Regions from separate parts of the Laceyella tengchongensis genome, predicted to be linked through region 1. Evidence: riboswitches for the same ligand, from Rfam matches in the RefSeq annotation. Region 1 holds a riboswitch; the other holds the start of a gene.
The links. Region 1 has a riboswitch for lysine ahead of QQZ12_RS03040 (aspartate kinase). Riboswitches for the same ligand answer to the same signal wherever they lie in the genome.

Region 1 (4,896 bases):
GTTCGCTTTCGATCCACCGTACCTGGTGCGCTTCCTCGGCTGTAGGAACTTCTAATTTTTGCAACAGCTTGCGGATCGTTGCTGCGGGAACGGCCTGTTTCCGGCTTCGATTGCGGGACAACAACAGCGTAAGCGGCGCGTCGATATACACGATGCTGACATGCGCGCCATAGGAAGCGAATAGATCAACGAGTGGATCGCGTAAATGCCGAGTGAGATTGGTGGCGTTCCAGATGAATGGTTGTTTTCTTCGCAACAGACATTTGGCCTCTTCTTTGGCGATGCTGACCACTTCTCCCTGATTGGCGGTAGGAGAGATGCGGCGTTCATGCCGGATGCGATCCAAGGAAACGACTGGGAGATCCGGATGGTTCAAGCTAATCCAGGTGTCTTTGCCCGCACCGGGTAATCCAGACATCATGATCACTTCGAAGTCGGTATCATCATATAGCACGTCGTCGATCCGCAGGTGGTCGCTACGAAAATAACGAAAGCGGGTATGGTTGTTGGCGAAGGGTTTGGGTTGTGTGTAGCAGCCCAGTTCGGTGGCATATTGGCGGAAATAGGCGATCCGCTCCAACAATTCCGCTTGGTCTGGGCAAATTCGCCCGCGCACATCAGCTTCGGCCAACATGGCTACCCAATCGAGGCGGATATGCCAGCTGGCGCCAACCACCGCTTTCTCGGGGTCGGGCTTTTCAAAAAACCACAATGGCAAACCGTGATGCCGGACGAGTTGTACCAACATCTCCCGCTCTTGAAGCGGTAGGGCCTGCATTTTCTCTCTCACGATCTGGGCACCGACTTTGGCATGATTAGGAGCATGGATGCGGCCGTCGTCGCCGATCTTTGTGCATGTCTTTGCCGATATCATGAAACAGGGCGGCCTTTAGCAACAAGGATTGCTCAGCCGGTGCCAAGGCTTGCCACGCGGGGAGCCGGCGAAGTTCATCCACCACCATCCATGTGTGGGATAGCACATCCCCTTCCCCATGATAATGTGGATCTTGGTTCACGTGGCTAAGTGTTTGCAACCAAGGGAATTGGTCAAGAGCTTGCTGGCGGTTAAATGGTACAGAATCAATCAAAAAGATTCACTCCTTTCCGCAATTGATTGGGAATGAGTGGCCGGTTCATCCAGTGGGATTCGGAATCGATGATGGTTTGCAAAAAGTCGGAACGCACCCATTTGTAACGGTTTTGCACAAAATCGCCCTCTTCCACTTTTATATACAAACCCTCCATCAATCCGGAAGGGTCCGTTTCCCGCCAAGCCAGTTCGGGCTGCAGTCCCAAAAGGTCGGCTAGTTGCCTTAGTTGTTCCAAATGGTCTGCGGCAATGAACGGGGAAGGGGCGATCCAATCCGGTAAGGTGTTTTTTCTGGCAGCGACGCCTTCATACAAGACCCTCACCGAAACGATAAAAGGCGCTTTGGCCAAGAATTCCCGCCGTTTGGCTGTGGAAAGGAAGGCACCGGCTTGTGTGTCGTAAATATCAAATTCCAAAAAATAATGGGGCAAGTCGGTGTAAAAGATGGTGTGTTTGGCATACATCCATTCGCCATACATGATATATCGGTCGGTGAGCAAATCCCAAAGCGCAGGGGCATGGTGGTGAGCCCAGCTTTTGAACAAGGCGAATTGCCGCTCTCGGGGGCCACCCGTCAAGTAATGCCCGCGGCTTTGCAATAGCAAGGAGCCGTCCGGGGTAAAACGGATGCCCGTGTTGGACCCGTCCATCTTCTCTTCGATGACAATATGCCGTCCGATCAGTTCCTTATAAGTTGCTATGTTTAAGTCTTCATCGCCGGGTTGCAGTCCTGACCCCGACAAATGGCGTGTGCGAGGATATTTGATCATCCGCTTCATCCTTTAAATATATTTTGATTTATATGTTAATCATAAAGAATCAGTGTGAAAATGTCTTGAGCAAATGTTTTTTTGCCCTTGCCAACTCGGATCGAGCTATGTTAATATCATAAAAATTAATATTTTATTTGAATTCTCGCCACTCATTGTGGAGTAGAGGCGCGGGTTTCATGAGTACTTGTTCGGAGGACGGGCCGTTGATGGACAAGGAAAGGGAAACGCCGCCGAAGTTTGCTGGAAGACCCGACAGAAAGCAGGCTGGGACTGTATCCGAACAGGAACAGGACTGTCACAAAAGCGCATGGGTTGCTTTTGTGAAGCGCTAATCCGCAGTAGATGAGCGAGCTGGAGCGAAAAAAAACAAAGGCGACAGCGAGCGATTCTCTGCTGTGGCCTTTTCTGTTTTTTTACAGGCCTTTCTGGGTCATGTCTGATTCATATCTGCGGTTTTTTAACACCCATCGGTTTAAGGAAAACCGGTTTGTCCGCCGCTTTTAGGGGTCAGTTTGCTTTGCCAGTCAGGCCCCAGCCAGCTATGCAGAATCGAGAGGAGAGTAAGCATGAGCATCGTGGTGCAAAAGTTTGGCGGTACCTCGGTAGGAAGCATTGAACGGATTCAAGCCGTAGCAGAGATCATAGCTCGTACCTATGAACAAGGGAAGCGTTGTGTGGCAGTGGTGTCGGCGATGGGGAAGTCCACAGATCAATTGGTTGGGATGGCCAAAGAGATTCATCCACACCCTTCTCCCCGCGAGATGGATATGTTGCTTGCGACAGGTGAACAAGTGAGCATCGCGTTATTAACCATGGCCTTGCATCGGAAAGGATTGAAAGCCCGCTCGCTCACTGGCTGGCAAGCAGGGATTACCACCGATTGTGTCCATGGTCGGGCGATGGTTCATGATGTGAACACGGAGACGATCACTACGGCGTTGGATCAAGGGGAAATTGTGGTCGTCGCCGGGTTTCAAGGGATTTCTTCTCAACGGGAGATCACGACATTGGGAAGGGGCGGCTCAGATACGACGGCCGTTGTATTGGCGGCTGCGTTGGGAGCTGATTATTGCGAGATCTACACGGATGTCGAAGGCGTGTATACGGCAGATCCCCGCGTAATTCCGGCGGCGCAGAAGATGGATGAGATTTCATACCAAGAGATGTTGGAACTGGCCCACTTGGGGGCGGGCGTGCTTCATCCACGTTCGGTGGAAGCCGCGTTGCGGAATAAGGTGAAATTAGTGGTGCGCTCTAGCTTTGTCAATGAATCGGGCACTTGGATTAAGGGGGAAAATGAGATGGAAACCTCGCATCATGTCAGCGGCATCGCACACGACCTGCAAGTGGCACGAATCAAGGTGTTGGGATTGCCGAATCATGAAGAAACGTTGACGCGGCTGTTTGGATTGTTGGCCGAGGCGCACATCAATGTGGATATCATCGTCCAGAGCGAACATGATCATGAACGGGTTGATGTGGCTTTCAGTGTGAATGAAGAAGTAGGCTTGGAAGCGCGGCAGGTATTGGAGGCGGCGCAAAGTGAGTTGGGCTTTGCCAAGATTTTGTATGAAGGGGGATTGGCCAAGGTTTCCGCGGTGGGCGTGGGGATGATGGCCCGCCCGGGTGTAGCGGCCAAGATGTTTGCCACGTTAAGCGAAGCGGGCATTCGGGTGAAAATGGTTTCCACTTCCGAGATTAAAATTTCCTGCGTGGTGGAGCGGGAGCAGGCTCTGGAAGGGGCGCGCCGCCTACATTCGGCGTTTGGCCTGGATCGGATCGAAGTCAAAGTGTAGACAAGAGAGGCAGTCTGTCTGGGGAGGGCGGACTGCCTTTTCTATTCTGTGATCTCATCTCATATAATGAACCGGAGTAGATGGGAATCCCTATTCTGCTGAGTAAAGCCAAGTGGAGTTATAATAAACAGATTAATGATAAAATTATTTATTGACTGAAAATCATTGTTTAGGTGATGATTAAAATAATTGAATCGATCCATCTATCATTGTTTCAGGAGGTGTTGGCGTTGGTCAAATATGTGATGTCCCGATTGTTACAGATGGTGTTGACACTCTGGGTGATCGCGACGGTCACATTCATTATGATGAAAGCGATTCCGGGCGATCCGTTCAGCAATGAAAAAAAACTACCCGAAGAAGTGTTGCGTAATTTGTATGCTTATTACCAATTGGACGATCCGCTGCCCGTTCAGTATGTCCATTATATGAAAAATCTGGTGTCGCTGGATTTGGGCCCTTCCTTCAAATATGAAACTCGCTCGATCAATGAGATTGTGGCGGAAGGTTTTCCCGTCTCGGCCCAGTTGGGGGCGCAAGCGTTGTTGGTAGCGGTTGTGGCTGGCCTTGCTTTGGGCGTCGTGGCCGCGCTCAAGCAAAACAGGTCGCTGGACTATTTCTCCATGCTGGTGGCGGTGTTGGGGATCTCTGTGCCTAGCTTTGTGCTGGCTCCGATCTTGCAAAAATATTTGGGGGTCGAGTGGGAGCTTTTGCCAGTGGCCACGTGGGAAGGGTTCGCGTCTACTGTGATGCCAACAATCGCGCTGGCCGCGTTCCCTCTAGCTAGCGTGACTCGGTTGATGCGGTCGAGCATGGTCGAGGTCTTGACGCAAGATTATGTGCGTACGGCCAGAGCCAAAGGGTTGCCACCCTTGTTCGTGATCGTCCGCCATACGATCCGCAACGCGATTTTACCTGTGGTCACCGTGTTGGGACCGCTCACGGTCGGGGTGTTGACGGGCAGTTTTGTGGTTGAGAGCATTTTTTCCATACCGGGCATTGGCAAGTATTTTGTGGAGAGCATCACCAACCGTGACTATCCTTTGATCATGGGAATCACCCTGTTTTACTCTTCGCTGTTGATTATCGTCAATTTCCTGGTTGATCTGGCTTATGGCTGGATTGACCCACGGATTCAGTTGGCCAAAGGAGGCAAGTGACATGGAACCGGTGTATCATCCCCGTTTTCAGCGTGTGAGCCGTTCAAGGCCGGCGATGGAGGCGATCCGCCGCCCCC
Region 2 (4,896 bases), on a different contig from region 1:
ACAGGCAATATTGGATTAAAAAACCGACCGCAAGGGAGTTTGATGATTGTTGCAATGAGTATTGGTGGGTTTCCACATATATTGTGAAAGGTGTGGCGAGAAAGGAAATCCTGTTTGCTATCGACCACTTAAATGAGAATGGAAAACCCAATTTGATTGCGGATGATGTCTTGGCATATTGGGTCTGAGCAAGGTTTTTCTTTCAGTTTGGGGAAAAATTATAAATTTATAGAGCGCTATCTGCCCGAACAAGATTGTCAAAAGTTGTTGTCCACCTATTCTGAGAACAGTTACGAAAACATGTGGCAATCGCTATTCACTTGTCACGAGCTGTTTAGAAAATATGCCAAAGCCGTGTCAAAAAACCTTGGATATCCTTATCCCAATTATGATGAAGTGATTACCAAGTATACAGAGGAAATCTATCATTCTTTGAACTGATCGCGTTGATAAAGGGGTTCATCTTGAGCGAGTGGATCGTTGAGGCTTATCCGCTGAAAATGAAGTGGCTTACACCCCGGATGAGGAAGCTGGCGCCATAGACGGCTAAGAGCAGGCTCGCTCCCCTCATGAAGATTTGTAGGAGGGTGGGTTTGACAAAATGACGGCAATGGCTAACCGCAAAGGAGAGCAAGGAGTTCCACAGACAGGAGCCGAGCAGAAGCCAAGCAAAAGCGGACCAGATGAAGTCAATGGATTGTTGACTGATGCTGCTGTAGATGCCAAGCCAGGACAACAGGTCGCTGGGATTGATCAAGCCAAGACAAAATCCTTTCATCATCGCTGAAACCGGATCGGGAAAGGAAACGGAAAGCAACGAGATCGTCATGTTGGAACGCAGGCCCAATTGAATGAGGAAAAGGCCGCCGATGATGGAGAAGATGGCACGTACCCATTCATGCGCAAGCCAATCTGACAACCCATACAACAGAATCAGCATGAAAAACAGATTGGAAAAAACGTCACCCAATCCCACTAGCCATGACAAATAAAATCCCCGATTCATGCCGAGTTTGATCATCTCCAGATTGGCCGGTCCGACAGGGGTGGACAAGGCCAAACCCAGCAGCAAGAAATGAAACCAACTTTCCATCGGCGTTTCTCCCATCCGCTTCGCTTGATTGAACTACTACATGGTATGCTTTTACGTGCCGGGACTTGCCTTTAATAGTATCCTCAGAAAACAGGATGCAAGCTTGGTAAGCTTTCAATGCCGCTTTTTCACTTGCGGAACAAATAAGCGAGACGTCTGGTTGAGTTAATTAAATGGTTTTAGTATGTTTTACCTGTATATTAACATTGAAAAATGACTAAGGTTAGCTTATACTCGTTACATACGAACCAGAAATCGAATAGGTAAACCCTCATCGGATCTCTTCGGTGAGGTAGAGGTCGCGGTTTTTATGAGTAGTTGATTGGAGACACAGAGAAGTCGGCGAAAATCAATGAAAGGAAAGACCGCCGAAGCTTCATTGTGTTCTCTGATCAGTGAGGCTGGGGCTGTGCTCGAATAGGGGCAGCACTGTCACATTTGCCTGCCAAGCAAATGTGTTGCGCTATCTTGCGGGGATTTGGTGTGAGTATGGTAATATGCCGTCCAAATCAGGTGCATCGTCATTGGGCGGTATTTTTATTATCCTGACCACCTCGCCATACTATAACAGTAGAGAGGTGTTTTTTCATGAGCAGAGGAAAATCGGGTGGCGATTTGAAACGCGACTTAAAAGCCAGGCATCTGATGATGATTGCCATCGGCGGCTCCATCGGGACAGGGGTCTTTTTGGCCAGCGGCTCCGCGATTCAACAAGCGGGCCCTGGAGGGGCGTTGGTCGCATACATGGCCATTGGTATGATGGTGTACTTCTTGATGACCAGCCTGGGGGAGTTGGCCACCTATATGCCAGTCTCCGGCTCCTTCAGCACATATGCCAGCCGTTTTGTTGACCCGGCCTTCGGTTTCGCTTTGGGTTGGAATTATTGGTACAATTGGGCGATCACCATTGCAGTGGAATTGTCGGCAGGCTCGATTATCATGAAATATTGGTTCCCTGATTCGCCTGCCATCTTATGGAGTGCGTTGTTTCTGGTGCTGATGTTCGCCTTGAATGCGTTATCGGTCAAAGGATATGGTGAATCGGAGTATTGGTTTTCCTTCATCAAAGTGGCAACAGTTATCATTTTTATTGTGGTCGGTTTGTTGATGATTGTCGGCATTCTGGGTGGACAAGCCGTCGGCACCAAGAACTGGACGGTGGGAGAGGCACCATTTAGCGGCGGGTTGATGGGGATCATCAGCGTATTTATGATTGCTGGTTTTTCATTCCAAGGGACGGAACTGGTCGGCGTGGCCGCGGGAGAGAGTGAGAACCCAAGCAAAAACGTGCCGCGGGCGATTCGGCAAGTGTTTTGGCGGATCTTGTTGTTCTATGGTTTGGCGATTTTGGTGATTGGCACGATTCTCCCGTATACGCATCCGAACTTAGCCGGCGGAGATGTAGATGCTATCGCCAAAAGCCCGTTCACACTGGTGTTTGAACGCGCTGGTTTCGCCTTTGCCGCTTCCGTGATGAATGCGGTGATATTGACGTCTGTTTTGTCCGCTGGCAACTCGGGGATGTACGCTTCCACAAGGATGTTGTGGATGTTGGCTAAAGAAGGGAAGGCGCCGAAGATTTTTGCCAGACTGACGAAAAATGGCGTACCGATTTATGCTTTGTTGGCTACGGCGTTGATCGGGGGATTGGCTTTCCTCGCTTCGTTGGTTGGGGAAGGGACGATCTACATTTGGTTGCTGAACGCTTCCGGCTTGACCGGGTTTATCGCATGGCTGGGAATTGCGATCAGTCACTACCGTTTCCGCCGCGCCTATGTGCGTCAAGGAAGGGACTTGGCCGACCTGCCATACAAAGCCAAATGGTTCCCGTTTGGGCCGTTGTTTGCTTTCACCCTCTGCTTGATCGTAATTGTGGGACAAAACTACCAAGCATTGTTGGGACAAACGATTGACTGGTATGGGCTGTTGGTTTCATATATCGGTATTCCTGTGTTCTTGGCCTTTTATCTCGGTTATAAATGGACGAAGAAAACCAAGCTCATTCCATTGGAAAAATGCGTGTTGGATGATTGATTAGACCAGCTACACACGACAGGATGATGATAACAACCCCGGTGCGAACGACGAGTTCCGCTGGGGTTTTTTTGTAAGCGGACTAGGGAGGAGAGGGTTGTAGGAACGAAAGGGATGGCAAAGGGATCGACGCAAGAATGATAGAACCTTCCTTGATTGATATTGCGTATATAGAGGAATGACTGGACGTCTGCCCTGTTTCTAGCAGCAAATAAAAGCTTCATGACCAAATGGCCATGAAGCTTTTGCTGGCTTATGCCAATTTGACGGTGGCGAAGAAGATCAGCACCGCCATCAGCAATAGTGAAATATTGAGCAACATGATGTAACGCTTGATGATGGACTGCGCCTTTGCGCTCTCGATGCCGCTGGCTTGCACTTGGTTCAGCGCCTTGCGGCCGTAAATGACGACAAACAAGATGAACAAAAGGACAACCACGCTACCGAAACGCTCTTTGACGATCAGCCACAGCGGCTTCTCGCCGTCTACTTGCATCAGCATGTACATACCAGTGATCAGGGACAACACTGCACTGGGCATAAACATGGTCATATTCCAGCGTTGGGCGCGATTCAATGCGTGCGACATGGTGTCGAGGTTGTTGGAGCGAGTCGCGTCACGCAACACCATGGCCATCAGGCTGATGCCGCCAAACCAAGTGGCGACGAACAGAACATGCAAAAATTTAACAACTAATCCTGCAGTCATGAAGAAAGTCACTCCTTGTAAGTCATTTGGTATTGAATGAGCGCGGGTAAGGTTATGTTATCCTTACATGATAACTGCTCAGCTCAGGCCGGTTGGCTTCACCGGTACGTCCGCCGTGAGCGCGCTTAAAGTGGTCGCTTTCCACCCATGCGCGATAATCTTCTTTGGATTTGAAAACGGTTTCCACAAGGACATGGGAACCATCTTCCGCCTCCAACAAACGAAACGAGACGAAACCGGGAACCCTGCTCATCGATTCGGGCGCGTTGCTGAAACGTTCCCGCAACATCGCCAGATGCTCAGGGGATGTGATGTTGATGCGGTTATTCACCTGATACATGGAGAAGCCTCCTCATCAAACCATATTCCTTATCTACTATACCATTAATTTACCGTTGGGAAGACCGTAAAAAAACGGATGTCAACTCCACAGGGCGGTTGGTGATCTCTTTTTCGTTGTGTTATGCTCTTTTTGATAATCAGCGGGCTATTTGCTGTGGGCTTGCTCTGATTGAGAGGTGAAGCAAGTGATTTGGGGGATTGGAACCGACATCGTCGAGTTGGAACGCATTGAGCGATTGGGTTGTGAACGGCTGGCCAGTCGTATCTTGACTGCGGAGGAATGGGCGAGAATGCCTGAACAGCCACGTCGCTGTTTGGAATATGTTGCGGGGCGGTTTGCCGCCAAAGAAGCGATTTCCAAAGCATTGGGGACGGGGATTGGCGGTGTTTGTTCGTTTCAGGATATTGAAGTGGTGAATGACGGACATGGGAAGCCATTTGTCATTTTGTCGGAGGCGGTGGTTCAGCGCGTGTTCCCAGAAGGGACGGCCACTGTGCATTTGTCTATTTCGCACAGCACGCATTACGCGCTAGCAATGGCTGTGGTCGAGCGGGTGGATAAAGCATAACTGTCCATAGGGGGACATACATATATAACGCGGTTAGGAGGGACAAACAGCCGCGGGAGAATGTTGCCGAGAGGGCGGGAATGCTGCCATCACTCCGTCGATCCATATATGTGTTGCAATGTGTAGCTTCTTCCAGAAAAACGGTCCCC

Region 2: it holds a riboswitch for lysine, as region 1 does, so the genes downstream of both, QQZ12_RS16075 (amino acid permease) here and QQZ12_RS03040 (aspartate kinase) in region 1, are expected to answer to the same signal.

The regions. Positions count from the first base shown of each region.
Region 1 is NZ_FXTU01000001.1:616,910-621,805, forward strand. Features, by position in the region: gene QQZ12_RS03025 (AAA family ATPase) at 1-790, opposite strand, end outside; gene QQZ12_RS03030 (HD domain-containing protein) at 816-1,088, opposite strand; gene QQZ12_RS03035 (RNA ligase family protein) at 1,081-1,860, opposite strand; lysine riboswitch at 2,016-2,202, shown strand; gene QQZ12_RS03040 (aspartate kinase) at 2,430-3,659, shown strand; gene QQZ12_RS03045 (ABC transporter permease) at 3,905-4,819, shown strand; gene QQZ12_RS03050 (ABC transporter permease) at 4,821-4,896, shown strand, end outside.
Region 2 is NZ_FXTU01000012.1:44,734-49,629, reverse strand. Features, by position in the region: partial or broken gene ant(6) (aminoglycoside 6-adenylyltransferase) at 1-441, shown strand, start outside; gene QQZ12_RS16080 (LysE family translocator) at 488-1,093, opposite strand; lysine riboswitch at 1,379-1,567, shown strand; gene QQZ12_RS16075 (amino acid permease) at 1,682-3,127, shown strand; gene QQZ12_RS16070 (DUF2269 family protein) at 3,381-3,836, opposite strand; gene QQZ12_RS16065 (antibiotic biosynthesis monooxygenase family protein) at 3,889-4,176, opposite strand; gene acpS (holo-ACP synthase) at 4,364-4,747, shown strand.